4 regions of the Janthinobacterium goodfellowi genome follow, and region 1 is predicted to be linked to each of the others. Evidence: predicted binding sites of a transcription regulator. Region 1 holds the regulator's gene; each other region holds the start of a gene.

The links. The regulator sigma-54, encoded in region 1, starts transcription at its own class of promoters, with help from an activator protein. The targets are predictions, from matches to a motif close to TGGCANGNAANCTGCTTT.
Region 2: a site for sigma-54 is predicted at 4,645-4,662, ahead of ACQ4WQ_RS19070 (PEP-CTERM sorting domain-containing protein). Genes of this name have one in related genera too.
Region 3: a site for sigma-54 is predicted at 1,330-1,347, ahead of ACQ4WQ_RS28135 (beta-propeller fold lactonase family protein). Genes of this name have one in related genera too.
Region 4: a site for sigma-54 is predicted at 2,135-2,152, ahead of pedF (cytochrome c-550 PedF). Genes of this name have one in related genera too.

The regions. Positions count from the first base shown of each region.
Region 1 covers NZ_JBNYXN010000003.1:193,658-201,457, forward strand. Annotated here, with positions in the region: gene rapZ (RNase adapter RapZ) at 1-621, shown strand, start outside; gene ACQ4WQ_RS13270 (enoyl-CoA hydratase/isomerase family protein) at 622-1,707, opposite strand; gene hpf (ribosome hibernation-promoting factor, HPF/YfiA family) at 1,965-2,324, opposite strand; gene ACQ4WQ_RS13280 (RNA polymerase factor sigma-54) at 2,394-3,872, opposite strand; gene lptB (LPS export ABC transporter ATP-binding protein) at 3,877-4,632, opposite strand; gene lptA (lipopolysaccharide transport periplasmic protein LptA) at 4,632-5,213, opposite strand; gene lptC (LPS export ABC transporter periplasmic protein LptC) at 5,239-5,850, opposite strand; gene ACQ4WQ_RS13300 (KdsC family phosphatase) at 5,893-6,426, opposite strand; gene ACQ4WQ_RS13305 (KpsF/GutQ family sugar-phosphate isomerase) at 6,426-7,460, opposite strand; gene ACQ4WQ_RS13310 (cation:proton antiporter domain-containing protein) at 7,545-7,800, shown strand, end outside.
Region 2 covers NZ_JBNYXN010000005.1:30,605-38,404, forward strand. Annotated here, with positions in the region: gene ACQ4WQ_RS19055 (aminotransferase-like domain-containing protein) at 1-1,048, opposite strand, end outside; gene ACQ4WQ_RS19060 (DMT family transporter) at 1,225-2,136, opposite strand; gene ACQ4WQ_RS19065 (aminotransferase-like domain-containing protein) at 2,271-3,749, shown strand; gene ACQ4WQ_RS19070 (PEP-CTERM sorting domain-containing protein) at 3,781-4,479, opposite strand; gene htpG (molecular chaperone HtpG) at 4,859-6,778, shown strand; gene ACQ4WQ_RS19080 (hypothetical protein) at 6,987-7,376, shown strand; gene ACQ4WQ_RS19085 (hypothetical protein) at 7,373-7,738, shown strand; gene ACQ4WQ_RS19090 (alpha/beta fold hydrolase) at 7,715-7,800, opposite strand, start outside.
Region 3 covers NZ_JBNYXN010000012.1:5,532-13,331, reverse strand. Annotated here, with positions in the region: gene ACQ4WQ_RS28140 (TonB-dependent receptor family protein) at 1-1,207, opposite strand, end outside; gene ACQ4WQ_RS28135 (beta-propeller fold lactonase family protein) at 1,411-2,367, shown strand; gene adh (aldehyde dehydrogenase) at 2,621-4,141, shown strand; gene ACQ4WQ_RS28125 (DUF779 domain-containing protein) at 4,197-4,592, shown strand; gene ACQ4WQ_RS28120 (PQQ-dependent methanol/ethanol family dehydrogenase) at 4,646-6,382, shown strand; gene ACQ4WQ_RS28115 (porin) at 6,669-7,800, shown strand, end outside.
Region 4 covers NZ_JBNYXN010000012.1:13,566-21,365, forward strand. Annotated here, with positions in the region: gene ACQ4WQ_RS28140 (TonB-dependent receptor family protein) at 1-698, shown strand, start outside; gene ACQ4WQ_RS28145 (substrate-binding periplasmic protein) at 754-1,587, opposite strand; gene pedF (cytochrome c-550 PedF) at 1,613-2,098, opposite strand; gene rtcA (RNA 3'-terminal phosphate cyclase) at 2,230-3,249, opposite strand; gene ACQ4WQ_RS28160 (RtcB family protein) at 3,266-4,501, opposite strand; gene ACQ4WQ_RS28165 (RNA-binding protein) at 4,773-6,344, opposite strand; gene rtcR (RNA repair transcriptional activator RtcR) at 6,551-7,800, shown strand, end outside.

The DNA.
Region 1 (7,800 bases):
AAGGTCATGTTCCTGACAGCTACCACGCATTCGCTGGTGGCGCGCTTCTCGGAAACGCGCCGCAGCCATCCCCTGTCGCACGAATTGCGCCCGAACCAGAATCCGGCCAGCCGCCGCACCCTGATCGAGTGCATCTCGGAAGAACGCGAACGCCTGTCGGCCATCGAGCAGCTGGGCCATGTGATCGATACCTCGGAACTGAGCGCCAACAAACTGCGCGCCTGGATCAAGGATATCGTCGCCTCCGAACGTGCGCCGCTGACCCTGTTCTTCGAATCGTTCGCCTTCAAGCTGGGCGTGCCGCTCGATGCCGATTTCGTCTTCGACGTGCGGGCCTTGCCCAATCCCTATTACGACCTGGCGCTGCGCCCGCTCGACGGCCGCGACGCGCCCGTGATCGCCTTCCTCGACGCGCAGCCGAGCGCGCTGGAACTGCTGGCCGACATCCGCGCCTTCATCGAGAAATGGCTGCCGTCGTTCAAGTCCGACAACCGCAGCTACCTGACGGTGGCCCTGGGCTGCACGGGCGGCCAGCACCGCTCCGTGTACATGGCGGAGCGGCTGGCGCAATACTTCGGCCCCAACGAGCGGGTCGTGCTGCGCCACCGCGAGCGTTCTTAATCAGTCGAGGTGGCGCAGCGGATGGGCTTGCGCGGGCCACACGGGGGCGAAGAAGCGCGCCACCATGGCCGCGTCGACCTCGTCCAGGCTGGCAGGATTCCAGCGCGGCGCATTGTCCTTGTCGATCACCAGCGCGCGCACGCCTTCGAGCACTTCGCCATGTTCGAAATTGTGGCGCGCCACCGTGCGCTCCATGCGCAGGCAATCGGCCACGCCCAGATGGGCGCCCCGCTGCAGCAACGCCAGGGTCACGCACATCATCAAGGGCGAACGCAGGCGCATGGCCGCCAGGGCCTTCGCGGCGAACGCGCTGTCGTCCTGCGCCAGCGAGGCCATGATGGCCGCCACCGAACCTGCGCTGAAGTGGCGGTCCAGCGCCGCGCGCGCCGTGGCCAGGGGGGAAGCGCCCGCCTCGGCCTGGAACGGCGCCGCCAGCGCCTTGATGGCGACCGGCAAGGCCTCGCCCGGCGTGGACTCGAACAGGGCCTGCAGCGCCCCCATCTGCGCCTCGGGCAGATACACATCGGCCAGGCCCGTGTACAGGGCGTCGGCCGCATTGATCGTCAAGCCCGTCAAGCCCAGGTACAGGCCCAGCTGGCCGGCCAGGCGGGACAAAAAGTAACTGCCGCCCACGTCGGGGAACAGGCCGATATTGACTTCCGGCATGGCCATGCGCGTGCGGCCCGTGACGATGCGCAGGCGGTTGCCGGGCCCCGCTTGCGCCACGCCCATGCCGCCGCCCATCACCACGCCATCCATGACGGCGATATACGGTTTCGGATAAAAATGGATCAAATGATTTAAAGCGTATTCTTCCGTAAAGAAATCTTCCAGCAGGGCGCTGCCGCCCTGGGGCGTGGCCAGGCCCGCATCGTAAAAGAAACGGATGTCGCCGCCCGCGCACAGGGCTTTTTCGCTGCTGGAGCGGATCACGACGGCATCCACCTGAGGGTCGTCGCGCCAGGCCAGCAAGGCCGCGCTCAGGGCCCGCACCATCTCCAGGGACAGGGAATTCAATGCTTTCGGACGGTCGAGCACGATGTGGCCCGTGCGGTGGCGGATGGAGGTCTGGACGAAGTCGCTCATGGCAGGCAGGAAAGAAGTGAAAGTGCCAACATTTTAGCGCCTGCGCGGGGAACATTGCGTTCGACAGCTACGGGCGCAAAAAAGGGCGCAATGTGCGCCCTTAGTTGATCACAACCGGTTGAAAGTCGCAGGCCGTAGAACACGTGGAAAAACCGTAGCGAGCGGATGTGAGTTGTGGCTGAGAAGCGGAGCTGTGCATATGCACAGTGAGCATCGGAGGCCGCAAATCGCGACGCGCAGTAGGTTTTTGGGTGTTCTTAGGCGGCGGCGAATTCTTCTTCCGAGTTGTCTGGCAGATGTTTGATCGCCTCTTTACCGTGCCCTTGCACTTTGGTTTTGTATTTCATCACTTGCCTATCGAGCTTGTCGATCAGGGCATCGATCGCGGCATACAGGTCTTGCGCCAGGCTTTCCACATAGACGGTTTTGCCACTCAGACGCAGGTTGACTTCGGCCTTTTGACGTTTTTCTTTCTCTTTGAGGTTATCCACGGTCAGAATCACGGCGATATCGATGACTTGATCGAAATGACGTTTCACGCGCTCCAGCTTCGTTTGTACGTATTCACGGATGGCTGGTGTCACTTCGAGATGATGTCCGCTGATGGTGAGATTCATACACACTCCTAAAGATGATCGGGTTCGTGCGGTCCATCCTATCCGGCCCGCAGAGGAACCGAAAAAAACTTACAAACACTTACGCAGGCTCACTGGCGGAATTTTCAACGCTTCCCGGTATTTGGCAACAGTACGTCGCGCAATCACCATGCCTTGTTCCCCCAGCATGTCCGCAATCTTACTGTCGGATAAAGGATTTTTAGGGTCTTCTGCTCCTGTCAGTTGCACGATCAATGCCCGTATCGCCGTCGATGACGCTTCGCCCCCCGCTTCGGTGGCGACGTGGCTACCAAAGAAATATTTCAACTCGAACATGCCGTGCGGGGTCAGCATGTACTTTTGAGTTGTTACCCGCGAGATAGTACTCTCGTGTAAACCCAGTGTATCAGCTATTTCACGGAGCACAAGGGGGCGCATGGCAACGGCTCCATGCGAGAAAAAGTTCTTTTGTCTTTCTACTATCGCCTGCGCCACGCGCAGGATCGTGTCGAAGCGCTGGCGCATATTCTTGATCAGCCACTTGGCTTCCTGCAACTGTGCGCCCATGGCGCCCTCGCCCTTGCCCTGCTTGAGCAAGTTGGCGTACATGGCGTTGACGCGCAGGCGCGGCATGACGTCGTTGTTCAGGGTGACTTGCCAGCCATTGCGCGCGCGCTTGACGACGACGTCGGGCACCACGTAATCGGACACGTCCGAGGCGAACACGGCGCCCGGGTGCGGATTGCACTGGCGAATCACCGTCTGCGCCTCGCGCAAGTCTTCATCGTCGCAATCGAGGGCTTTTTTCAGCTTGTTGAAATCGCGCTGGGCAAACCAGGCCAGGTGCTTTTCCACGATGACGAGGGCCATGCGCCGCGTCACCATGGCGACGTGCGGCAAGCGCTTGATCTGCAGCGCCAGGCATTCGGACGCGTTGCGCGCACCCACGCCGGGCGGATCGAAACTTTGCAGCAGCGACAAGGCCGTGCGCATCTCGTCGGCGTCGATTTCCAGCTCTTCCGGCAGGCGCGCCAGGATGTCGTCGAGCGACTCTTCCAGGTAGCCATTGTCGTCGAGCGCGTCGATGATCAGCTCGACCAGCGCGCGGTCGCGCAACTCGAGCACCGTCACGCGCATCTGCTCCATCAGGTGTTCGCGCAGGGTGCAGTGATGGGCCTCCAATTGCGGACGGGAATCTTCGTCGTCGGGCGCCTTGCCCCGGCTCGCCTCGCTCCAGTCGCTGTCGCCGCCATCCGCGGCGGCCGGGCCTTCGCCCGCCTCGCCGTCAAACGTTTCCGCTTCGGCCGGCGCCGCGGGCGCCTCCTGGCCTGGCGGCTGGGGCGGCGCTTCGGCCGGCGCGGCCGTGGAACTCAGGGCGCCGTCGGACAGCAGGCGCAGCGAACGGTCGAGCGGGTCGTCGAGGCGCTCGAGCAGAGGGTTGTCCGTCAGCAACTGCTCGAGTTCCTGGTGCAGTTCCAGGGTCGACAATTGCAACAGGCGTATCGATTGCTGCAACTGCGGCGTCAGTGCCAGATGCTGCGAAGTGCGCAGCTGCAATGATTGTTTCATTGGCTCACATGCGGAAGTGTTCGCCCAGATAGACCCGGCGTACCGACTCGTTCGCGATGATGTCGTCGGGGCGTCCCGACGCCAGCACCGAGCCCTGGTTGATGATGTAGGCACGGTCGCAAATACCCAGCGTCTCGCGCACATTATGATCGGTGATCAGCACGCCGATATTGCGCTCCTTCAAGAAACGCACGATGCGCTGGATCTCGATCACGGCGATCGGATCGACGCCGGCGAACGGCTCGTCGAGCAGCACGAAACGGGGATCGGTGGCCAGCGCGCGGGCGATTTCCACGCGGCGGCGCTCGCCGCCAGACAGGGACAGGGCCTGGTTCTCGCGCAGCTTTTCGATCTGCAGGTCGGCCAGCAGTTTGTCCAGGCGTTCCTCGATCTCGGCCTTCTTCAGCGGGCGGCCTTCGACGGTCTGGATTTCCAGCACGGCGCGGATATTGTCTTCCACCGTCAGCTTGCGGAACACGGACGCTTCCTGCGGCAGATAGGACAGGCCCATCTGCGCGCGGCGGTGGATGGGCAGGCTGGAAATATCCACGCCGCTGATGTCGATGCTGCCGCCGTCCGACGGCACCAGGCCGACGATCATGTAGAACGAGGTGGTCTTGCCGGCGCCGTTCGGGCCCAGCAGTCCCACCACTTCGCCGCATTCGACTTGCAGCGAGACATCATGCACGACTTGCCGCTTGCCATAGGTTTTCTGCAGCCCGCGAACGATCAGGGTGCTGCCGCAACGAGTATTGTCCATTATTTCGTTCCTGGCGCAGGCGTGGCCGGCGCTTTCTCCGCCGCGGGCGCCTTGGTCTTCGGCTGGATCACCATGCGCACGCTGCCGCCGTCGGGGGTGCTGGTGCCGCTGTTGGAATTTTCCATCGCAAACACTTCCTTGCGGCTGTCATACGAGATGAAGGCGCCATTGGCCACGTCGGTCACTTTCGTGCCTTCCAGGCGCGTCAGCTTGGCCCTGGTAAACAGTTTCACCACTTCCGTCTTGTTGTCGTATTCCACGCGCTCCGCTTCGCCTTCGACCCACAGGTCGCCCGCGCCATCGCGCTTCTGGCGGAAGGTGGCCAGCTTGCCGGGATCGGCCCAGAAAGTAATGAACTGGTAGCCTTGCGGGTCTTCCGTGATCAGGGCCCGGCCCGCCTTCATGGTCAGGGTGCCTTTCACCAGCACGACATCGCCCGTCAGGGTACGAATCTGCTTGACGTCATCGACGTGGCCGCTGCGCGCCGTGATGACGGCTTCCTTCTCGGAATCGGCCTTCTCGGCATGCGCCACGCCCATGATGGCCAGAGAAAATACGCTCAACAGCAAGATGTTCTTCATAGTATGGTTTCCTTGTTTCATTCTGTCATTTTGCCGCCGCGGCCGGACGCGGTTTCGGCGGGAGGACCATGCGCAGCGCATTCTGCACTTCCACCACGCCGGTGGCGTTATTGGCCTTCATGCCGATGCCATTGATGCGCGAGGCGCCCGTCAGGATATCGACAGGCACGTCCGTTTCCATTCTTTCCTCGTCCGGGAACACCGTCAGCGCTTCCGTCTTCACCGTCAGGTTCTGCGCCTTCGGACTGGCCACGCGGTCGATGACGACCTTGCGGTGCAGTTGCAGCCGGGTGTTGTCCTGGTCGATATGCGCCAGTTCCGCATTCATGTTCAGCGGCGGCATGCCCGGCGTGAGCTTGCGCACGAAGGGCTGGTCGATATCGGACGAATCGTCGAGCGGATAATGCGTGAGCTTGGTGCCCGACACGATATAGCTGGGCTTACCCGTCAAGTCCATGCGCACCAGGCTGAAATTGGTGATGAAATAGTCGGGCTCATCCAGATGCTTGCTGGCGGTAATGTCCTGGGCATTCTTGTTCATCACTTCGAGCAGCCAGAAGCTGCCCAGTGCGACGACGACCGCGCCCAGCACGGTAAAAATCATGCGCCAGCGATGGGCGCCTCCTGGCTTACGCATAGGGCTTCACTCTTTCAAATGTCACTGGCGGCAAGGCGCGCCTCACTCCAGGAACGGCGCCATGACGCGCGCATAGTTGTCCTGGGCGCGCAGCAGGAATTCGCAGATCTCGCGCACCGCGCCGCGGCCGCCGCCGGCCTGCGTCACATGGTGCGCCAGGCCCAGCGCTTCCGGACGCCCGCCCGGCACGCTGACGGCAAAGCCCACGCGGCGCAGGATGGGCGCATCGATGACGTCGTCGCCGATGTAGCCGCACTGTTCTTCCGTCAAGCCCGTCAGCGCCAGCAGTTCGCGAAACGGCGTCAGCTTGTCGTGACCGCCCTGGTGCACATGGGTAATGCCCAGGTCTTGCGCGCGGCGCGCCGTGATGGCCGAGCGGCGCGCGCTGATGATGGCCGTCTGCACGCCCGATTCCTGCAGCAGCTTGATGCCCAGGCCATCATACACATTAAACGTTTTCATCATTTCGCCGTCCGGGCCGAAATGCAGGCTGCCGTCGGTGAGCACGCCGTCGACGTCAAAGATCATCAGTTTGACCTTGGCCGCGCGCGCCAGGTTGTCCGCTACGCTCTCCATCAGATCACCTTCGCTTGCGTCAGATCATGGATATGCAGCGCGCCCACCAGCTTGCCGTCGGCATCGACGACCAGCATCTGGTTGATGCGGAACTGTTCCATCACGGCCACGGCATCGACGGCCAGGCGTTCGGGCGCGATGCTGCGCGGCTGCGCATGCATGACGTCGCGGATCGCCACTTGCGTGAAATCCTGCACGCGCTCGAACATGCGGCGCAAATCGCCATCCGTAAACACGCCCACGGGGCGGTTGTCCGCATCGACGACGGCCGTCATGCCCATGCCCTTCTTCGTCATTTCTTCCAGCGCCTGCAGCAGCGAGGCTTCCACGGGCACCTTCGGCACCCGTTCGCCGCTGCGCATGACGTCATGCACGTGCGTGAGCAGGCGGCGGCCCAGGGCGCCGCCTGGGTGCGAGCGGGCGAAATCTTCTTCCTTGAAGCCGCGCAAGTCGAGCAAGGCCACGGCGATCGCGTCGCCCAGGGCCAGGGTGACGGTGGTGCTAGCCGTCGGCGCCAGATTCAGCGGACAGGCTTCTTTCTCAACAGAAATATCCAGATGCACGTCGGCCAGCTGGGCCAGGCTGGAGTTCGGCTTGCCCGTCATGGAAATGAGCACGCCGCCCATGCGCTTGACGACGGGCATGATGGCCATCAGTTCGGACGATTCGCCCGAATACGAGATGGCAATGAAAGCATCGTCCGAGGTGACCATGCCCAGGTCGCCATGGGCCGCTTCGGCCGGATGCACGAACAGGGCCGGCGTGCCGGTGGAAGCGAGGGTGGCGGCGATCTTGCGCGCGATGTGGCCCGACTTGCCGATGCCGGAGACGACGACACGCCCCTTACACTGCAGCAACAGCGCTACGGCGCGGCCCACGCTGTCGTCCGTGGCCAGGCGCGCGTGCAGCGCAACGATGGCGTCGGACTCGATCTGCAAGGTGGTGCGGGCCAGCGCGACGGCGCGCTCGGTCGTCGCTTGCATGTCAATTCGATCAAAAGCTTTCAGCATTGTTTTTTCATGGGTTACACTCATGCCCAAAGTATAAACGAATTAGGAAAGCAAAAAACTTGCCAGTCACAACAAACAACGATTTCCATTGACCGCACCGGGCAACCCATGTTTTCCTCGCTTGAACTGACCCTGATGTTACTCGGCAGCGCCGTGCTGGGCGTGGTCGCTTTCAGAATGTTGCATTTGCCGCCCATGCTGGGTTACCTGGCCGTCGGCATCGTCATCGGCCCCCATGCGCTGGGGCTGGCGGCGGAAAACGAAGCCAGCCACACCCTGGCCGAGTTCGGCGTCGTCTTCCTGATGTTTTCCATCGGGCTCGAATTTTCTCTGCCCAAGTTCCTCGCCATGCGGCGCATCGTCT
Region 2 (7,800 bases), on a different contig from region 1:
TGGCGATGGCTTCATCGAGCAGTTTCATCGCATCGATATGTTTCGGCAGGGTGACCCAGATGAACATGCCGCCTTCCGGCTTCGTCCAGGTGACGCCGGCCGGGAAGTGCTCTTCCAGCGCCGACAGCATGGCCTGGCACTGGTTGCCGTACAGGCTGCGGATGCTGGGGATATGCCGCTCCAGGAAGCCATCCTTGATCACTTCATGCACGACCATCTGCGTCAGCTGCGAGGTGTGCAGGTCGGCGGCCTGCTTGGCCAGTTCCAGGCGGCGCACCAGCGGCATCGGCGCCACCACGTAGCCGAGGCGGATGCCGGGCGTGAGCACTTTCGAGAAGGAGCCCATGTAGATGACGCCGTCCGGATTCATGTTGATCATCTTCGGATACGGCTCGCCGCTGTAGCTCAGGGCGCCGTACGGATCATCCTCGATCAGCGGCAGGCCGTGGCGGGCGCAGGTTTCCACCAGTTCCACGCGGCGCGCCACGGACAGGCTGCGGCCCGTCGGGTTCTGGAAGTTCGGCAGCGCGTACAACAGGCGCGCGCCATCGGCGACGGGATCGATCGACGACGGCACCAGGCCTTCGTCATCGGTATCGACGGACACGAATTCGGGACGGTAGACGGAAAACGCCTGCAGGGCACCCAGGTAGCTGGGGGTTTCCACCAATACCTTGCTGCCTTCGTCGATCAGGACCTTGCCCAGCAAGTCCAGCGCCTGCTGCGAGCCGGACGTCATCAGCACCTGTTCGGGCAGGATGGTGCTGCCATTGCCGGAGAGCGAGTCGGCGATCCACTGGCGCAGCGGCAGGTAGCCGTCGGTGGGGCCGTATTGCAGGGCTACCTTGCCATTGTTCGACAGGACCTTGTCGAAGGCGGTCTTCATTTCTTCCACGGGGAAGGTGGCGGGCGAGGGCAGGCCGCCGGCAAACGAGATGATCTCGGGACGCTGCGTGATCTTCAGGATTTCGCGGATGAACGAGCTTTGCAGCTGTTCCGCGCGTTCGGCAAAGCGCCATTGGATCGGATTCGGATTTTCAATTTTCATACGAGTCTCACAGAAGATGCCGAGCTGCGCCGGCTGGATTTGTTGGCCCGCTTGTGGCGGTGCGTGCGCAAGCGGCGCCGGATAGGCGTCGCCATGGTGCTGCGGTATTGTACGGCTTGCACGCCGCCGTGCCCATCCGCACGCGCAACGGCGTTGCAAATGGGCGTCAGGGAACCTTACTTCAGCTTGCGTCCGATGGCCACGACGGCGATCACGGCGCCGGCAAACAGCAGGCTTTCGCCCGTCAATGGCTCGTTCAGCAGCACGGCCGCGCCCACCAGGGTGAGGAAGGGTTGCAGCAGCTGCGTCTGTCCCACGCGGGCCACGCCGCCCAGCGCCATGCCCCGGTACCAAAAGAAAAAGCCGATAAACATGGAAAACACGGAAATATAGGCAAAGCCCAGCCAGGCGGCGGCGCCGGCCTGCGCCATCAGCGCGCGCTGCGGCCACGCGTTCCACAGCACCACGGGCAGGACAAAAGGCAGGGCCAGCAGCAGGGCCCAGGAAATCACGTGCTGGCCCGGCATGGCTTGCGCCAGGCGTCCGCCTTCGGCATAGCCGAGCGCAGCCAGCAGCACGGCGGCAAAGATCAGCCAGTCGGCCAGGTGGAAGCTGCCGCCGCCCTGGCGCAGCGCGAACGCCACCACCAGCGCCGTGCCGAGCAGGGCCATCAGCCAGAAGCCGGGGGAAGGGCGTTCCTTGCCGCGCAGCACGGCAAACACGGCGGTGGCCAGCGGCAAAATGCCGACCAGCACGGCGCCGTGCGAGGCGGGCAGGCTGCGCATGGCGATCGACGTCAGCCAGGGGAAGCCCAGCACGCAGCCCAGCGACACGAACGCCAGCGGCAGCCATTGTTCGCGGCGCGGCAACGGCGCGCGCTGCTGCCACAGCCACAGGCCGGCCAGGCCGGCGGCCACCAGGGCGCGGCCCAGGGCGACAAAGGTAGGGTCGAGTTCGGCCACCGCCAGGCGCGTAAACGGCAGGGTCAGGCTGAAGAGGGCGACGGCTGTCAAGCCCAGCAGCATGCCTTTGCGGTCGGCGCCGAGCCGCAGGGGAGAAGTGGGGGAGGTGGTGGCGGGCGATGGCATGGCTGTCCTGGTACGGGTGGCATGGGTAAATAAAGCGGGGTGGATCAATCCGCCCCGTACTGCTATCCTAGAGGTGAATAGCAATACAGTACAAATACACTTCAACGCATAATTTCACATACTGTCATGGTCATATGAGCAATACACCCGCCTCACCGTCCCTGCCTTTGCTGTCGCGCGCCTCGGGCGAAACCCTGATCGACCAGATCGCGCGTTCGCTGGCGGCGCGCATCGACGACAAGCTGCTGCGCGGCGGCGCGCGCATGCCCTCGATCCGCCAGGCCGCCGCCAGCCTGAACGTCTCGTGCGCCACGGTGGTGGCCAGCTACGACAAGCTGGTGGCGCGCGGCTACCTCGAATCGCGGCGCGGCGCCGGCTTTTTCGTGCGCGAACGCTCGCCGCTGAACACGCCGGCGCCGCCCGCCGGCGCGCAGGACGCGGCGGCGCAGCCGATGGACGTGGTGTGGCTGATCCGTAACATGTTCCGCCAGACGCCGGCCATCCCCGCGCCCGGCACCGGCATGCTGCCGGCCGAGTGGCTCGATGGCGAGCTGGTGGCGCGCGCCTTGCGCGATGTCAGCCGCCAGCCGGGCAGCCTGCTGCTCGGTTACGGCTCGCCGCAGGGTTTTTTGCCGCTGCGCCAGCAGTTGCAGCTGAAACTGGCGGGCCTGGAAATCGCCTGTCCGCCCGAACAGATCGTCACCACGGTGGGCGTGATGCAGGCGCTGGACCTGGTGGCGCGCGAGTTTGCCCGCCCCGGCGACACCATTTTCGTCGACGATCCCGCGTATTGGCTGATGTTCGGCGCCTTTGCCGCCATGGGCATGAACGTCATCGGCATCCCGCGCTTGAAAGACGGCCCCGATATCGCCGTGCTGGCCGAGCTGGCGGCGCTGCACCGCCCCAAGCTGTACGTGATCAATTCGGTGCTGCACAACCCCAGCTCGACGTCGCTGTCGGCCGCCAAGGCTTTCCAGGTGCTGCGCCTGGCCGAACAGCACGATTTCCTCATCGTCGAGGATGACATTTATTGCGACATGCACCCGGGCGGCGCGGTGCAGGCAGCCACCCGCCTGGCCGCGCTGGACCAGTTGCGCCGCGTGATTTACCTGGGCGGCTTTTCCAAGAGCCTGTCGGCCAACCTGCGCGTGGGCTTCATCGCCACCTCGCCTGAATGGGCGCAGCGGCTGGCCGACCGCAAGATGCTGGCCACCCTGACCACCAGCGACATCGGCGAGCGGGTCGTATATAAAATCCTCTCGCAAGGCCTGTACCGCAAACACGCGGAGCGGCTGCGCGCGCGGCTCGACAAGGTGCGCGAGGGCACGTACCGCCGCGCCGAGCGGGCCGGCCTGCGCTTCGATCCCGCACCGGCCGGCATGTTCATCTGGGCCGACGCGGGCTGCGACACCAATGTGCTGGCCGAAAAGGCGCTGGCCGAAGGCCTGGTGCTGGGGCCGGGCAGCCTGTTTTCGCCGCGCCAGCTGCCGTCGACCTGCATGCGCCTGAACCTGGCCACGGTGCAGGACGAGCGGATCTGGGATTTTTTCGCGCGTGCGCTGGGTCAGGCGGGCGGCGCCGTCCCATCCGCTCTGAACAAGCCGGCGAGATAGCGCCTGATTGCGCGCAGCGGCCGCCCGATGCTCAGGCGCGGCGGCGCTCCCGGCGCGCCACGGCTGTCAGCAGGGCCGCGCCGGCCAGCAGCATGCCGACTTGTCCCGGTTCCGGCACCTCGCGTACTTGCCACAGGGCGTAGGTGCCGGTGCCGACAAAATTGGTCTTGGCGACGTAAGCGCCATGGTCGTCCGGATAGCGCGGCGCGGTATACGTCAGCTGGAATTCTGAACTGTAGCCCCAGGGGTCGACGAAATCCTTGAATTCGATGCGCTGTTCAAACTCCGCGGTGTCAAAATAAGGTGTCGAGCCGCCGGTGGACACGTCGAGCATGGACGACACCTTGTATTGCCCGAAGCCGTAGCCACCGGAACTCTGCATCATGATATTGCTTGTCGGTAGCAAATACATGCTGGCGTAGCCGTTTGGATCGAGAGTCCAGTTGTAACGGCGGCTGCCCATCGTGATCTCGCCGGAAAAATACACGGGGGCGCCATTGGTCGAGTTACTGGCGCCATGGATGTTGCCGGATTGGCTCTCTGCGAGCGTGGCCGTATCGAGCAGGAATTTCATCGTATATGGCTTGCCGACCAGCGATTCCCCGTAGTCGGAGAACAGGTGCAGTTCGTCCACCCCCTGGGCGACGATGCCGCTCACGCTGAATTCGATGACGGTCGCCTGGGCCATGACGGGCAGTGCCAGCAGGCCAGCCAAGATCCCGGTCCGCATGGCCTGCATCATGGTCTTGCACTGATGCGCAGTGACGGACTTTTCGGGAACCGCGGGCGCCGTTGTCGGTGTGCGGCGGGAGTCCGCCATGGACGGCGGCGTGCAGGTGCGAACGGACAGCATGGATAGGCGTTTCACGACGGTCTCCTCCTGTTTGATAATAGAAAATCAATATTAATGCCGATGCTGCTTGCAAGCCGCTCAATTGATGAGGTTGTTTTGTTATCGACTTTGCTATGACCTCCGTCACACCGGCCGACGGGCGTCGGTGCACGCTGCAACCACCCCACCCGCACATTGCTGCAAAGACGCCTTGAAATCGCTTATATAATCCCCAACTTCATCAAATCCGTCCCATCCACAAGACTATGAGGTAAAAATGGCTGTCTCCGAAAAGCAAACCCTGGGTTTTCAGACCGAAGTGAAGCAAATGCTGCACCTGATGATCCATTCCCTGTACTCGAACAAGGAAATCTTCCTGCGCGAATTGATCTCGAACGCGTCCGACGCGGCCGACAAATTGCGCTTCGAAGCGATCGATAACGACGCCCTGTATGGCAACGATCACGAATTGAAGATCAAGGTCAGCTTCGACAAGGATGCGCGCACCATCACCATTTCCGACAACGGCATCGGCATGACCCGTGACGAGGCGATCTCGCACCTGGGCACCATCGCCAAGTCGGGCACCAAGGAATTCTTCGGCAAGCTGTCGGGCGACCAGCAGCAGGACGCGGCCCTGATCGGCCAGTTCGGCGTGGGCTTCTATTCCGGCTTCATCGTCGCCGACAAGATCACCGTCGAAACGCGCCGCGCCGGCGTGGACGCTTCCGAAGGCGTGCGCTGGGAGTCGGCGGGCGAAGGCGATTACAGCATCGAATCGATCGACAAGCCGTCGCGCGGCACGGACATCATCCTGCACCTGCGCGAAGGCGAGGACGAATTGCTGTCGAGCTGGAAGATCAAGTCCATCATCCGCAAATACTCGGACCATATCTCGCTGCCGATCGTGATGCAGAAGGAAGAGTGGGACGACGAGAAAAAAGAAACCGTCCTGAAAGACGAATTCGAAACCGTCAACCAGGCCAGCGCCCTGTGGGCCCGCAACAAGGCCGACATCACGCCGGAACAGTACGACGAATTCTACAAGCACGTGTCGCACGACTTCCAGTCGCCGCTGACGCACACGCACAACCGCGTGGAAGGCCGCAGCGAATACACGCAGCTGCTGTACATTCCGGCCAAGGCGCCGTTCGACATGTGGGACCGCAACAAGCGCGGCGGCATCAAGCTGTACGTCAAGCGCGTCTTCATCATGGACGATGCCGAGCAGCTGATGCCGACCTACCTGCGCTTCGTGCGCGGGGTGATCGACTCTGCCGATTTGCCGCTGAACGTATCGCGCGAAATCCTGCAGGAGTCGCGCGACGTCAAGGTCATCCGCGAAGGCTCGACCAAGCGCGTGCTGGGCATGCTGGAAGAACTGGCGAACGCGGACGAGCAGGACAAGAAGGACAAGTACGCCGTCTTCTGGAAGGAATTCGGCCAGGTGCTGAAAGAGGGCATCGGCGAGGACGCGGCCAACAAGGAACGCCTGGCCAAGCTGCTGCGCTTTGCCTCGACGGCCAACGACAGCGACGAGCAAGTCACCTCGTTCGCCGACTACGTGGCGCGCATGAAGGAAGGCCAGGACAAGATCTATTACGTCACGGCCGACAACTACGCCGCAGCGAAAAACAGCCCGCACCTGGAAATCTTCCGCAAGAAGGGCGTCGAAGTGCTGCTGCTGACGGATCGCGTCGATGAATGGATGCTGTCCTTCCTGCAGGATTTCGAAGGCAAGGAACTGGTCTCCGTGGCCAAGGGCGGCCTGGACCTGGGCGCGCTGGAAGACGAAGCGGAAAAGAAAGAGCACGAAGAAACGGAAACCTCGTACGCCGACCTGGTGGGCAAGATGAAGACCGTGCTGGCTGACAAGGCCAAGGACGTGCGCGTGACGTTCCGTCTGACCGATTCGCCAGCCTGCCTGGTGGCCGATGAAAACGAATTGTCGGGCAACCTGCTGCGCATGCTGAAGGCGGCAGGTCAGAGCGCGCCGGAATCGAAGCCGATCTTGGAAATCAACCCGAACCACCCGCTGGTGACGCGTCTGAAATACGAGGACGCGGAAGGCGGCAAGTTCGGCGACTGGGCCAACATCCTGTTCGACCAGGCCATGCTGGCCGAAGGCGGTTCGCTGGCCGACCCGGCCAGTTTCGTCAAGCGCCTGAACGAGTTGCTGCTCAATACGGCGAAGTAATCGCCACCGCTGCGTAGGTCGGATTAGCGGGGCCGCCGAGGCCAAGCGTAATCCGACAGCCGCAGCGGCGACTGATGCAGCGAAGCCGGCCCTTTCGTCATGAAAGGGCCGGCTTTTTTTATGCTACAGTGCGCGATTATTTTATTTTATGGAAATAGCAATGGCGCATTGCCCGGCATGTGACAGTTCCAACATTCAACGCCTCTCCATGGTGCATGCCTCCGGCATTTCCGGCACATCGACCCATATGTCGGGCAGGATCGATGGTGATTTCATCCACGGTCATGCGCATACGCGCAGCCAGACCTTGTTATCGCGCCAGGCCGCCGGGCCGACGATGCAGACCCACCAGAAAGTGGGGCTGATCGTGTTGGGCGTGATCATTTTTGTCATCGCCGCCGTCATCTTTTACCAGGCTGGCGCAAATGGCCTGTTCTGGATCTTCGTAGCAGGGGGTGTCGTCTCCGTCGCCTTGTCGCAAACGTCCTTCGTCGCCAATTGGGACAAGGAGGCCGCCGCCTTGCAGGATAAATATGCGCGTACCTTCATGTGCCATGCCTGCGGCCACCGCTTCATTCCCCTACTCAAGCAACCGTGAAAATTCGCCTGATGGCGGGCCTGGGCGCGCATGCGCTGGGCTGCCTGCTGTTTATCGCATTGAGCTGGCTGGGGTTTTTCCTGTACACGCAGCTGTTCGGCAGCCTCGGCTCGCGCGGCGTGGCCGGCGGCCTGGCCTTGCTGCTGGTGTTTTATGTGTATGCGGGCACGAATCTGCTGCTGGCGCTGCTGCCGTCTGGCTGGTGGAAGCCTGCGCTGTGCGGCTTGCTGGGCGCGGTCGTGCTCGCGTACCTGCTGCCCCAGCATCCGCTGCGGGCCATCTACTTCAGCGTGCTGTCGGGCAGCTTGAGCTGGCTGGCCGTGCTGGCCAGCGCACGCCTAAGCGGATACCTGCGCGGCTGACAGGCCCGCAATGAAAGCGGCCACCGCAACGGCGGCTGCATCCGGCGCCGCCTGCAGCAGCA
Region 3 (7,800 bases), on a different contig from region 1:
GCAGCTTGCCCTTCACGCCAAACGTGTTGCCGATGTAATTTTCATAGCCGGTGCGGTCATCGCTGGAGCGGCCGTAATCGATGCCGATGGTGGTGCTCAGCTTGCCGCCCGCCAGCTGGTTCACGTGCAGCCAGTTGGTGTCGATGCCGTAGAACTCACGCTGGAAGTCGACCACGCCGCCCGAATGGCTGGCCGGTGCCTGGAAACCCTTGGTGAATGCCTGGTACTGGATCACGTCGCGGTTGCCGCCGTAGGCCGTCACGTGCAGGCGGTCTTCGCCAAACGACTGCTCGTAGGTGGCGCCGATTTGCTGGTGGTCGATGCTCTTGCGCGTGTTGTAGCGCTCGGCCAGGGTGCGCTTCGGGTTTTGCGTATCGGTGGCGTCGATTTCGCCGGCGCGCGGGTCGCGGGCGAAAGTGGCCCAGGTGGCGCCCAGCGGATCTTGCGTGTTGCCCTGGTGCAGGCTGTTGGCGACGATGGTCAGCTTGCTGTCCGCATTCGGCTTGACGGTGATCTTGCCGAACGCCTGTTCGCGCGTGGCGGCGCTGTGGTCGCGGAAACCGTCCGTGCGGAAGCGGGAGCCGTCGAGCACGTAGCCGATGCCGCCAGCCTGGCCTTGCGCCGACAAGTCCACCTTGCTGGTGCCGTAGCTGCCGCCCGTCACGTTCAGTTCGACGGACGGGGGATTTTGCCCCTCCTTGGAAAACAGCTGGATCACGCCGCCCGAATGGTTGCCGTAGATGGCGGAAAACGGCCCGCGCAGCACTTCGATGCGCTCGGCCGTATCGAGATTGAAGGTGGCGGCCTGGCCTTGCCCATTGGGCATGCTGGCGGGAATGCCATCGCTGATCAGCTTGACGCCGCGCACGCCGAAGGCCGAGCGGGCGCCAAAGCCGCGCGACGAGATTTGCAAGTCTTGCGCGTAATTCTGGCGGTTTTGCACGACCAGGCCCGGCACGGCGGCCAGCGCTTCCGAGGCATTGACGCGGATTTGGCCGTCCTGGATGCGGGCGCTGTCGATGACATCGATCGAGGCCGGCACTTCCTGGCTCGGGTGGGCGATGCGGCTGCCGCTGATGACCACCGTATCCATGAGTTGCCCGGCGGCCAAGTCAGCGGGCTCGGCGGCAAAGACGTGGGGGGCGAGGGTGGCGCTGCCGGCGACAAACAGGCTGGCGATGGTGTTCAGGCGGAAACGATGCTGCATGCGGATTCTCCAATGTGAATAAAAGCCTGCTTGAGCGCGTGCGCGGCGCAGGTCTGCATAGTTGTATCAAGCAATATGCCTGCCATGTCTCCATTGGTGGGCGGAAATTATACGCGTGTCAGTGGCACGGCGTTTGCATGCAGCAATTATCAGAGGCGCCGCTACCGCGCGCTTTTCCTGTGTTTTTCATTGAAAAGGTGATTATGCCCAACTTCTTCTCGCGCTTGCGCCAGGTGTGCTGGCTGCTGCCCGCGCTTGCCAGTACTGCCCTCCAGGCCGCTCCGTTTGCCTATGTCCCCAATGAAAAATCGGGCACCGTGAGCGTGATCGACACGGCGACCGACCAGGTGGTGCGCCGGATCGCGGCAGGCAAGCGTCCGCGCGGCATTGCCGCCGATCCCGCCGGACGACAGTTGTTTGTCACGGACGCGGCCAGCAGCGCCTTGCTGCTGATCGATAACGTGACCGGCACGCCCGTGCGCACGGTGGCGCTGGGCAAGTCGCCCGAAGGCGTCAGCGCTTCCCTGGACGGTCATTACGTGGCCGTGGCCGTCGAGGAAAACAATAGCGTGGCCTTGCTCGATGGCCAGACGGGCGCCTTGCTCGCCGATATCAAGGTGCAGGGACGCAACCCGGAACATGCCGTCTTCAGCCCCGATGGGCGCTGGCTGCTGGTCAGCGCGGAAGAGGCCGAGCAAGTCGACGTCATCGACGTGGCGCAACGCCGTCAGGTGGCGTCCGTCGCCGTGGGACTGCGTCCGCGCGGTATCGGTTTCAGTCCCGACTCGGGCCGCGCCTACGTGGCGTGCGAACTGGTCAATGCCGTCTATGTCATTGACATGGCCGCGCGCAAGGCGATTGCCACCATTCCAGCAGGCAAGAATGCCAATGGCATCGTGGTCCATCCCGGCGGCAAGCATGTATATGTCTCGAACGGCATCGACGGCACGGTAATGGTGATCGATACGGCCAGCAACCAGGTCACGGCGACCATTCCCGTCGGCAAGCGCCCGTGGAACATGGCTATCACCCCCGATGGCGCCAAGCTGTACGTGGCCAATGGCCGCTCGAACAGCGTTTCCGTCATCGATACGGCCAGCGCGCGCAAGGTGGCCGATATTGCCGTCGGTGAATTGCCATGGGGTGTGGTGATTCGGTAGCGGTACAGGAACAGGTGTTCCAGTCTGGTACACCTGTTCCATTGTGCAGCGGCGATGGCGTGCTACGGCAGCAATTGAACCCGCCGATATCGCCACCAGGCCCTTGCAACAGAGGTAAAACCCGCTAAGTTGGGTAGGGGGATGGCGAGCTGGCACGGCATTTGCGGAAGACTCCGTGTACTCACCCCATCTGTACCAGGACGTTTGATTTTAATTAAGTAATTCCATTCTAATTAACCCGATAGAGGACGACATGAATCTCGCAGACATCAGCAAACTGGGCGTAGCCAATCCCTTCAAACAACGCTATGACAATTACATCGGCGGCAAATTCGTTGCCCCGGTAAAAGGTGAATACTTTCCTAACATCACGCCGATCACCGGCTTGCCGTTTTGCGAAATCGCCCGTTCCACGACGGAAGACGTTGAGCTGGCGCTGGACGCCGCGCATGCCGCCAAGGAGGCCTGGGGCAAGACGTCGCCTGCCGAGCGGGCCAATATCCTGAACCGCATCGCCGACCGCATCGAACAGAACCTGAGCCTGATCGCCACGGCGGAAACCATCGATAACGGCAAGCCGATCCGCGAAACGATGAATGCGGACATTCCCCTGGCCATCGACCATTTCCGTTATTTTGCCGGCTGCATCCGCGCGCAGGAAGGTTCCGTTGCGCAAATCGACGCGGAAACCTATGCCTACCACTACCATGAGCCGCTGGGCGTCGTGGGCCAGATCATCCCGTGGAATTTCCCGATACTGATGGCCGTGTGGAAACTGGCGCCAGCCCTGGCCGCCGGCAATTGCGTCGTCCTGAAACCGGCCGAGCAGACGCCGGCGTCCATCATGGTATTGATCGAGCTGATCGGCGACTTGCTGCCGCCGGGCGTGTTGAACATCATCAACGGTTTCGGCCTGGAAGCGGGCAAGCCGCTGGCGTCGAGCAAGCGCATCGCCAAGATCGCCTTTACGGGCGAAACGGGCACGGGCCGCCTGATCATGGGTTACGCCGCGCAAAACCTGATTCCCGTCACCCTGGAGCTGGGCGGCAAGTCGCCGAACATCTTCTTTGAAGACGTGATGGATGCGGACGACGAGTATTTCGACAAATGCCTGGAAGGCTTTGCGATGTTTGCGCTGAATCAAGGCGAGGTATGCACCTGCCCATCGCGCGTGCTGATCCAGGAATCGATCTACGAGAAATTCATCGAACGGGCCCTGAAACGCGTGGCCGCCATCAAGCAGGGCAATCCGCTCGATGCTTCCACCATGATCGGCGCGCAGGCGTCGCAGGAACAGCTGGAAAAAATTCTGTCCTACCTCGACATCGGCCGCCAGGAAGGCGCGCAAGTGCTAGCCGGCGGCGAGCGCCACACGCAGGCGGGCGACTTGGAAGGCGGCTATTACGTGCGTCCGACCGTGTTCAAGGGCAACAACAAGATGCGCATCTTCCAGGAAGAAATTTTCGGACCGGTCGTGTCCGTGACCACCTTCAAGGATGAGGCCGACGCGCTGGCGATCGCCAACGATACCTTGTATGGCCTGGGCGCCGGCCTGTGGACGCGCGACGGTTCGCGCGCCTTCCGCATGGGCCGCGCCATCCAGGCGGGTCGCGTGTGGACCAATTGCTACCACCTGTATCCAGCCCACGCCGCGTTCGGCGGCTACAAGCAATCGGGTATCGGCCGCGAAAACCACAAGATGATGCTCGACCACTACCAGCAAACGAAGAACTTGCTGGTGAGCTATAGCCCGAAAGCGCTGGGCTTCTTCTAAACCGGCAACAGGCGCCGCGCCCGTAGTCCAGGCGCGGCGCGCAGAAAGGGATGCCATGAGTGCAGCAATTGCCAGGGTGGTCGCCACCGATGCGGCGCTGGAAATGATGGACAAGTTGCGCCAGCGTCACGGCCCGCTGATGTTTTTCCAATCCGGTGGCTGCTGCGACGGCAGTGCGCCCATGTGCTACGCGCTGGGCGAGTTCGATGTCAGCGATACCGACATTTATCTCGGCAATTTGAATGGCACACCGTTCTACATGGGACTCGAGCAATTCGAGTACTGGGAGCATACCCAGTTGATTATCGATGTGGTCGATGGCAATGGCGGCATGTTTTCACTCGACAACGGCACGGGCAAGCGCTTTTTGACGCGTTCGCGCCTGTTCACCGATGAAGAGTGTGCGCTGTTGCATGCCCAGCCGCATGAGCACGACAGAAAAAGTACCTGAGAGTTACACACATACTAATAAAACAGAGGGAGATGATTGTGCAGAAAAAAATCATGGGGATACTCATCGGTTTGGGTTTGGCATCGCTGGCCCAGGCGGCCGACGTGGGTAATGTCACCACCGCCATGCTCGACAGCACGGCAAAAAATCCATCCAGCGTGCTGTCGTTCGGCATGGGCACGCAGGGTCAGCGCTATTCGCCGTTGACGCAGATCAATGACAAGACCGTGGCCAAGCTGGTGCCGGCCTGGTCGTTCTCGTTCGGCGGCGAAAAACAGCGGGGCCAGGAATCGCAGCCCTTGATTCATAACGGCAAGATGTTCGTCACGGCATCGTATTCGCGCATCTTTGCCGTCGACTTGAAAACGGGCGCCAAACTGTGGAAATATGAGCATCGCTTGCCGGACGGCATCATGCCCTGCTGCGACGTGGTCAACCGCGGTGCCGCCCTGTACGGCAACCTGGTGATCTTCGGCACGCTCGACGCCTACCTGGTGGCGCTGGACCAGAACACGGGCAAGATCGTCTGGAAGGAGAAAGTCGACGACTATGCGGCCGGTTACTCGATGACGGCGGCGCCGCTGATCGCCGAAGGCTTGCTGCTGACGGGCGTGTCGGGCGGCGAATTCGGTATCGTGGGCCGGGTCGAGGCGCGCAACCCGATGACGGGCGACCTCGTGTGGAGCCGTCCGACGGTGGAAGGCCATATGGGCCACCGCTACGACAAGGATGGCAAGGCCATCGATAACGGCGTATCCGGCACCGTGAACAAGACCTGGCCGGGCGACCTGTGGAAAACGGGCGGCGCCTCGACCTGGATGGGCGGCACCTACGATCCGCAAACCAAGCTCGCGTATTTCGGCACCGGTAACCCGGCGCCGTGGAACAGCCATTTGCGTCCCGGCGACAATCTGTACTCGTCGTCCACCGTGGCGCTGGACGTGAAAACGGGGCAGATCAAGTGGGCGTACCAGAATACGCCGAACGATGCCTGGGATTTCGATGGCGCCAACGAGTTCGTCACCTTCGACATGGATGGCAAGCGCTACGGTGGCAAGGCCGACCGCAACGGTTTCTTCTACGTCATCGACGCCAATACGGGCAAGCTGCAGAATGCCTTTCCGTTCGTCAAGAAAATCACCTGGGCCAGCAGCATCGACCTGAAGACGGGCCGGCCGAACTTCATTCCCGCCGGCCGCCCTGGCGACCCGACCAAGGGAGAGGAAGGCAAGAAGGGCACGACCGTGTTTGCCGCCCCCGCTTTCCTCGGGGCAAAAAACCAGATGCCGATGGCGTACTCGCCGCAGACCAAGCTGTTCTACGTTCCCGCAAATGAATGGGGCATGGACATCTGGAACGAGCCGATCAGCTACAAGAAGGGCGGCGCCTTCCTCGGCGCCGGTTTCACCATCAAGCCTTTGTTTGACGACTACATCGGCGCCATGCGCGCCGTCGATCCGAAGACGGGCAAGATCGTCTGGGAAATCAAGAACAACGCGCCGCTGTGGGGCGGCGTGATGAGTACGGCCGGCAACCTGGTGTTCTACGGCACGCCGGAAGGCTTCCTGAAAGCCGTCGACGCGAAGACGGGCAAGGAGCTGTGGAAATTCCAGACGGGCTCCGGCGTCGTGGCGCCGCCCGTCACCTGGCAGGATGGCGACACGCAATACGTGGCCGTCGTTTCCGGCTGGGGCGGCGCCGTGCCGCTGTGGGGCGGCGAAGTGGCGAAGAAGGTCAACTTCCTGGAACAGGGCGGGTCCGTGTGGGTCTTCAAACTGGCATCGAAGTAACGGGGTGAAACGCCCGGGCACTCGGATGGGTGTCTCCCTGTCCGCCGGGCGTTTTCTTTTTGCTGACGGCCCAGGCCGTCAGTTTTTTGTTTACGCAGTTGCGCGATCAGCGTGCTGGCGGTCAAAAAAGGAACACCGTGCGGGGCGATTGATCCGCTGCTGCACACGTCAAACACGTCATTTCTCTTTCTCCCTCTGAGCCGTTCTGGGCACGCTTATTGCGAAAGCTTGAGGTACATCAATCACTGGTGTGCACACTAAAAACAGAGAAGAAAGAGGAGACGCAATGAACACATTGAGCAAGCTGGGGAGCGTGGGTGTCATGACAATCGCAGCGATGGGGCAGGCGCAAGCCGTCGACATCAAGGCGGGCGACTGGACCGTGTCGGTGGGCGGCATCGTCAACGCCTATTACACGCAAGTATCGTGTTCCGGCGATGCGGTGGGCGGGCTGGCGCTGGGTGGCCAGGCGCTCGGTTGCGGCGGAGAAAAGGACCGCACCACCATCGGCAACGGCTTGCTGCCGAACGGCTTGATCACCTCGGCAAGCTCGCGGCTGGGCGAGTACGACGTGAAAGCCTTGATCGGCATCTACAACTCGACGGCCACCGACAGCGCCATCAGCCAGAACAGCGTGGTCGATGTGCGCCAGGCCTTCTTTACGTTTGGCAATGCGGAAATGGGCACCTTCAAGCTGGGCCGCGACTATGGCATCTTCGGCGCGAACGCGATCCTGTCCGACATGACCTTGCTGGGCTCGGGCGCACCGGTGCAGGCCACGCAACGGGGCCGGGTGACCCTGGGCCATATCGGCGCCGGCTATACCTATCTGGGCAACTATGGCCAGATCATGTACAGCACGCCGAAGTCGGGCGGCTTTGGTGCCGACGTGGCGCTGGTCAGCCCCGTTTCCGATACGCCCATCGTTGCAGGCTCGACCTATTCCTCAAAGTCGAGTCCGCAAGTGCAGGCGCAAGTGACGTATGCGCAGGACGGCTTGAAAGCCTGGCTCGGCGTGAAGTCGCAAAAGTTCACGTCGAAAACACCGGGTGTCGATGATCTGACCATGCGCGGCGTGGAAGTGGGCGGCTCCTACCAGATGGGGTCGGCTGGCGTGCTGCTCAACTTCCAGGGCGGCAAGGGACTGGGTATCTTGTCCGATGCGGACCAGGGCGATACGAAGTCGAAGAACTGGCTGCTGCAAGGCACGTATAAAACGACGGACAAGCTGAAGCTGGGCTTGTCTTACGGCATCAGCAAGAACGACGACAACACGGCCGGCACGGGCGGCTTGAAGTCGAACGCCAACCTGACCCTGGGCGCGTACTACTCGCTCAACAGCGCGATCACCCTGGTAGGCGAGCTTGGCCAGACGCGCTCGAAAGGCTTTACGGGCGGCGAAGCGAAGATGAATGGCG
Region 4 (7,800 bases), on a different contig from region 1:
CGCGCGGTTTCGAAGCACCCACCTTGAACGAACTGTTTTACTCGGGCACGGGCGGCGGCTTCAATTACCAGCTGAAACCGGCCACCAGCACCAACCTGGAGGCGGGTATCAAGGCCAGGATCGCCAACAACACGCACGTGAACGCGGCCGTCTTCCAGATCAAGACCAACGACGAACTGGTGGTCGACAGTTCCAGCGGCGGGCGCACCAGCTACCGCAATGCAGGTAAAACCTTGCGCCAGGGCATGGAAGTGTCGCTGGACTCCAGCTTGCCGTATGGTTTCACGACAAAAGTGGCGCTGACCAGCCTGCACGCAGTGTATGACCAGGCTTTTGGCAACGTGCGCGAAGGCAGCCGCTTGCCAGGCGTGCCCAGCGCCAACCTGTTCGCGGAACTGGCCTGGAAAGATACGCTCGACCGTTTTGGCGCAGCGCTGGAAAGCGTGGCCAGCAACCAGGTCTACGCGGAAGACAGCAACAGCGAAAAGCCGGCGCCCGGCTACACGGTCTTCAATGCGCGCTTCAATGCCAGGCAAAACGTGGGGAACTGGCGCTTCAAGGAGTTTGCCCGCCTGAACAATCTTTTTGACAAGACCTATGTGGGCTCCGTCATCGTCGGCGACAGCAACAAGCGCTACTATGAAGCGGCGCCGGGACGCAACTGGTTGCTGGGTGTCAGTGCCATGTATTCCTTCTAATTAAAAAGCCCGCGCATCGGAAGATACGCGGGCTTTTCAACTCAAGCAGGCTACTTCAGGGCCGTGCTTCCTTCACGCCATACTTCTCAAAGATGGTTTTCAATTCGCCGCTGGCCGTCATCTCGTTCATGGCCGCCTGCAGCAATTTCGCCACGTCGAGCTGTTGCTTGCTGACGGCCAGGCCCACAGCCCAGCCAGCACGCGGCAAGCGGGCGAACGCCACTTCGCTCAAGGGGAAAGCGGGATCGCTTTTCAGCACCGATTCGATTTCCGAACGGTTCGCCAGCACGGCATCGAGCTGGCCCGCCTGCAATTGCTGCAAGGCTTCGGCCGCCGTATCGAAGATGCGCACGTCGTCACGGTATTTGCCATTGTCTTCCCCCAGCATCAGCATGGCCGCGATCGACACTTTTTCCACGCCGATACGCTTGCCCGCCAGCGAGGCGACACCATCGAATTGCGGCACGGCTTGCGCGCTGCGCGCCAGGCGCACGGTTTCCACGTAGTAAGGCGCGAAGATCTCGACCTTGTCGTTATCCGCCATCAACTTCTTGTCGACCGGCACGTGCAGCATCACGTCGGCGGGACCATAGCCGAGGTAATGCCCCTTCCACACCATATTGCGCAAATCGTCATTGAGGTTTTCGCCGGCGGGAAATGGCAGCAAGCTCAGTTTTAAACCCAGCTTTTTCGCCAGCGCTTCGGCGATGTCGATATCGATGCCCGTGCCCTTGTCTGAAAACGGCGCGAACTCGTTATAGACGGCCACTTTCAGGCTGCCCGACTGCTGTACTTTCTGCCAGTCGGCGTGCGCCGGCGCGGCCGCGCACAGCGCCAGGCAGGCGAGCGAGAGCATCGCGCGCGCGCCCCGGAATTGAAATGAACGCATGGGACTCCTTCGTGATCAGTTCGACTTAATTCGATTCGCGGCGCGTTTCCAGATAGGTCTTGATGGCCCACATGGCTTCCTGGTTGAACACGCCCTCGAACGGCGGCATGTACACGGCGCCATTGCGTACTTTACCGTGGCGGATGGTGGTGAGGTAGTAATTGTCCGTTTCCTTATAGCACGCCTGTTTCTTTGTCTCATTCTTGATACCGAAGCAATCGCGGTCCAGCTGGCGCAAGTCCGGCGCGATGCCGCCTGAAATGGCTTCGATGCCGTGGCAGCGCGCGCAATTCTGGTTGTAGGCCGACGTGCCTACCGTCAAGGCCAGCTTGTTGCCCCGATACGGGTTTTGTTCGAGCCACTTGTCGCCCACCTTGGGCAAGCCCGTGGTGTCGACGCCTTGCGGCGTGACATTGCCGTGCGCATAGGCTTGCGGCAAGGTCAGCAGGGAGGTGAGGGCAACGGCGCCGGCGGCGGCCACGCCGAGCAGGGTACGGATGGAATAGGTCATGCTGGTCTCCTTGGTTTTTTTAGTGAATATCCAAGAAGAGCAAATGCCATGCCATGCGTATATGCCCCACGGCCGGCCACCCATGTATCAATTTGGAACAGCTGCAACAGTGACCTGTGTCACCGCACGCGTCAGGCGGCGGCAACCGTGCAGATGCTGGCCCGCTCCTGCTGTTCGAAAGTGATACGCACGGGTAAAAACCGGGAAATCACCTCGGCATTCGTCAGCGCATGCTGCGACACCTTGCTGCAACTGAAGACACCGCCGCCCGCCAGCGCCATCGGCAGCAAGAGCTGGTCGGCCAGGTGCTCGCCCACGGCCGCGTCCGTCTTGAGATAGGCGCGCACCTCGTTCAACATGCGCTTGGCCACAGATTCGGCCAGCAAGGACTTTTCGCCAAAGGAAGTAAACACTTCCGTGACGTGTTCGTGCTCCAGGGTCAGCAACAGGACATTGCCCGGTCCCTGGTCCGCCGGCAAGCCGACGATGCGCAGCTGTTTGCCGCTCCAGCCCATGCCGCCGGCAACACGCTCGAGCTCGCGCTGCGCCACGTTCACGGGCACGCCAGCCACCATGCTTTCCGCAAAACCGGCCTGCCGTTCGCCGCGTTGCAACAAGGCAATGGGCAGCAAGCGCGGGCACGGTTGCACGGTAGCAATCACTTCGCCGCCGCCCGCGGGGTGAAAGCCATAGCGTTGCAGCGCGATCTCCACATCGGCGCCCATCTGCCCCAGGATGCGGCCATACGCGCGCTGCAGGAAATGCACGGGCGGCGCCATGGCATTGTGCGTGCCGCCACTGATGCGCACGGTAGACGGCCCATCCGCATGCAGCAGGGCCGGCAGCAAGGTTTGCAAGACCAGGGTGCAGCTGCCGGCGCTGCCGATGGCAAAACGGTAATCGCCACCGCGCACGGGCCCGGGCACGAACTCCAGGCTAGCTGCGCGCAGCGCCACCGGCGTCGTGCGCGCCCCGCAAATGGCGGCTGCCGCCTGCACGGCCACCAGATGCTGGCGCAGCAAGCCGGGCTTGTCCCGCCCCGCGCGAATGTTAATCAGCCGGAACGGTTGCCCCGTGATCATCGACAGGCTCAGCGCCGAACGTAAAATCTGCCCGCCGCCTTCACCTTGCGCTCCATCTATTTCTATCATCTCTGCTTTCTCTCTTTTAACCTTTGACGCAAACGACCTGCTTCAGAATATGCACAACATCGACCAGTTCGCGCTGCGCCAGCATCACCGCATCGATATCCTTGTAGGCCATTGGAATTTCATCGATCACGTTTTCATCCTTGCGGCACTCCACGCCTTGCGTGGCGCGGATCTGGTCGTCCAGGTTGAAGCGCCGCTTCGCTTCCGTGCGGCTCATCGTGCGTCCCGCACCGTGGCTGCAGCTATGGAAACTGTCCGCATTGCCTTTACCGCGCACGATAAAACTCTTGGCGCCCATGGAGCCCGGAATGATCCCCAGCTCGCCCGCGCGGGCCGACACGGCCCCCTTGCGCGTGATCAATACATCCTTGCCGAAGTGGTGCTCCTTCTGCACATAGTTATGGTGGCAGTTGACGGCCTCCACATGCGTCTGGAACGGTTTATGGATGACCGTGCGCACGGCAGCGATCAGGTTTTGCATCATCACTTCGCGGTTATTGCGGGCGAAACGCTGGGCCCAACCCACCGCTTCCACATAATCGTCGTAATGCTGCGTGCCTTCGGCCAGATAGGCCAGATCCTGGTCGGGCAGGTTGATGAAGTGGGTGCGCATATCCTGCTTGGCCAGTTCGATGAAATGCGTGCCGATGGCATTGCCCACGCCGCGCGAACCGGAATGCAGCATGAACCATACGGAACCCTGTTCATCGAGGCAGACTTCGACGAAGTGGTTACCGCTGCCCAGCGTTCCCAGGTGGCGATAATTATTCGTATTTTTCAGCTTCGGCGTTTTCAGGCAGATCGCATCGAATTCGTCCTTCAATTGCAGCCAGGCCGCATCGACCACCGATGGCGGGGTATGCCAGGAACCTTCATCGCGGCCGCGGTGGCCGCGCGTCTTCGGCGACATCCCGTGCGGAATAGCGCGCTCGATGGCGCTGCGCAGCGGTCCCAGGTTATCGGGCAAGTCGTTCGCCGTCAACGTGGTCTTCGCCGCCATCATGCCGCAACCGATATCCACGCCCACCGCCGCCGGAATCACCGCGCCCAGGGTAGGGATCACGCTGCCGATGGTCGACCCTTTGCCCAGGTGGACGTCGGGCATGACGGCGATGTGCTTATAGATGAACGGCAGGGTCGCCGTGTTGCGCAATTGTTTTTTGGCCGCTTCTTCGACAGGCACGCCACGCGTCCACATCTTCACGGGACGGCTGCCTTCGGTATGCAGGACTTCGTATTCTTCGTTTTTCATCGCTATTCTCTTCTTCTATTGTATAGGGGGTGATGACAAGGGTTGGTGAAACGTTGCCGACGCATCGGCCCAGGATGTAGTTCCACCGGCATTCATCAGTACGACAACCCGACAAGGCGGGACAGGATTTTCTGGCGGCGTACTGCGCACGCCAGGCCGGTTTGACGCGGCTGATCGATGTAATCCTGTCGGCATTCGGGGTACTGCAGCGCATGACAAGTCTGGACAGGACGTCTCTTATGTAGTCTTGTCCGCATTCATGCGCTTTACTTCAACAAGCTGGTGCCGCGATATCGATGCCGGCGATTTCTCCCGCCCAGTGGGCCGGGTCCAGCTGGCCGGCGGCAAAGGCGGCGATGATCCTGAAGACGTCGTCAGAAAAACCGCCAATATTCAGGATATCCTCACGCTCCATCGCCTGCGTCGTGGCATGCGGCGAAATATCGATGCACACCAGTTTCGCCTGCGGATTGCGCAGCTTGAAGACATTCCACTGTCCCATCGTCGCCGTGGCGCCGCTGCGCTTTGCGTCGATCCACGATTCGTTATCGGATACATAGATCACCAGGTCCGCCAGCTCCTGCTTGCTGTTCATCCGCAGCAGGGGCGCGCTGCAATTGGTGCCGCCACCGCCGATGGCCGCCAGCCTGGCCGCATTCGCCATCACGCTGCCGTCCGCGCCAAGTGCGCACTGCACCACGTTGTGCTCGAACGGCAGCACCACAGCGTCCGGATTCTTGCGCAACATGGCTGCCGCCACCAGGGCAGCGACGTCGATGCAGCGCACGTTCGAGGTGGCGCTGCCGCGAAAACCGCTGACGGGCGAGGCCATCGAGCCGGAAACGTCAGGACACACTACCACCTTGCCGGCAATCCGCGGCACGTTCGCCAGCGATATTTCCAGCGCCTGTTCCAGCGCATCGCGCACGACGTCCGGCACGTTCTCGCCGGCCGCCATGTACGCCGACATCAGCTGGTACGGAAACACCCGTGCCCGGCCAATCGCCTCAGGATCGCGCAGCTTGGCCGCGATCAGTTCCGGCATGCCGGCTATCGCGTACACGCCGTGGCGGGCAAAGGTATTCAGATTCATGCGCACCATCTGCCAGCTGCCCTGGCGCGCGATCTGCGCCCAGGAGTGCGCGCTCAAGGGCAGCGCCGTCAGCATCTGGAACGGCACCTCCGGTATCGCTTGCGAGGTATCTGCCTTGTAGGCCTCGAACGCGGCCAGCGCCGGCGGCAAGGCATCGCGTTTATATTCCTTGCCGATCAGCCAGGCAAAGAATGCCTCCCGCCACGCTGCCAGCGGTTTTGGATGCACCATCTTCACCACGTCGGCCAGCGACGGCGCATTGCCCACGGCGGCGGCAAGCAAGGCCTGTTCCGAAGCGGTGTTCAGCCATGCCTGCACGAGCTTTTTCGGACGCGATCCCAGCGACTTGCGGCCCACGGCGCCCGAACGCACGATCTGCACGAAGTTGCGCAGCATCTTGCCGTTGTTAATCACGCGCTGGAAGGTCTGCGTAAATTCCGCAGCGCCCTGCCCCGCCAGCACGGCCACCAGCAAGGCCGGCATGTCTTTCATGTAGCCGCGTTCGCGGCAGTACACGGCCGTTTGTGCGATGAAGGCTGGTTCGACCGCCTGGCACAGTTCCAGTACCGTCGCCAGCTGCGCTTCGGCGCTGGCATAAAACGTCGTGTTCAGGCAACCGGTGGCCGCATATTGCGCCAGCTGATGGCGTGGCGTCAGCGCATAGGCTGGCGCGCCTTCGGCATTGCGCGCCAGCGCCGAAGGCAAGGTCGCGGTCTGTTGTGCGCTCTGGAATAAGTGGGCGTTGGCCATTTTTCGTTCCTCTCTGCTCTCTACGTTTATCTCGTTGCTACCTCCTCTATTGCAAACGCTGTGCCAGCTTTAATAATTCCGCCGAAAATAAATGTAAGTCATTGATTTTATTTAATAATATTCTTATACATACTTTGTATTGAAAATAGCCCAGAGAATGCGATTTCGAATACAATTATCTTTTAAGATAAATTTTTATCCAATATATGCAAGCAAAACGCACTGTCGTCATCGGCTTTCTCGGCACGCAGCTCGACAATGGCAGGGGAGCCGCCCGCTGGGAAAAGTGGCGCCCCAGCGTCGCCCTGACCCAGCATGAAGACAAGATCATCGACCGCTTCGAGCTGCTATACGCCGGCGAGCAGTTTGCCAGCCTGGTGCGCCAGGTATCGCAGGATATCGCCAGCGTCTCGCCTGAAACCAGGCTGGAGGCCCATGAACTGCCCATCAGCGATGCCTGGGATTTTGAAGACGTGTACGGCGCGCTCTACGATTTTGCCAACAACTACGCCTTCGATCCGGACAAGGAGGAGTACTGGATCCACATCACCACCGGCAGCCACGTCACGCAAATCTGCATGTTCCTGATGACGGAAGCCCGCTATTTTCCGGGCCGCCTGGTGCAAACGTCGCCACCGAAGCGGCAGGCCGCCGGCAATCCGGGTAGCTACACGCTGATCGACCTCGATCTGTCGCGCTACGACCAGATCGCCCAGCGTTTTACGCGCGAGCAGGCAGCGGGCGTGGCCTTCCTGAAGTCCGGCATCGCCACGCGCAATGCAAAGTTCAACGGCATGATCGAGGAAATCGAGCGCGTCGCCATCAAGTCCAGGGCGCCGATGCTGCTGATGGGCCCAACGGGCGCGGGCAAATCCTTCCTTGCGCGCCGCGTGTATGAACTGAAAAAATCGCGCCACCAGATCGACGGCAAATTCATTGACCTCAATTGCGCCACCCTGCACGGCGACGGTGCCGCGTCCACCCTGTTCGGCCATATCAAGGGCGCCTTCACGGGGGCGGGTTCCGACCGTCCCGGCTTGCTGCGCAGCGCGCACAAGGGCTTGCTGTTTCTCGATGAAATCGGAGAACTGGGACTCGATGAACAGGCGATGCTGCTGAAAGCCATCGAAGAGAAGCGCTTTTTCCCCGTCGGCGCCGACACGGAGGTGCAAAGCGACTTCCAACTGATCGCCGGCACCAACCGCGACCTGGGCAAGGAGGTGGTGTCCGGCCGCTTCCGCGAAGACCTGTATGCGCGCATCAATCTGTGGACCTATGAATTACCGGGCCTGGCGCAGCGGCCGGAAGACATCGAACCGAACCTGGAATACCTGCTGGCTCAATATGGTGCCGAAACGGGCGAACGCGTGCGCTTCAACAAGGAGGCACGCGAGCATTTCTTGCGCTTTGCCACCTTGCCCACCTCCGCATGGAAGGGAAATTTCCGCGACCTGTC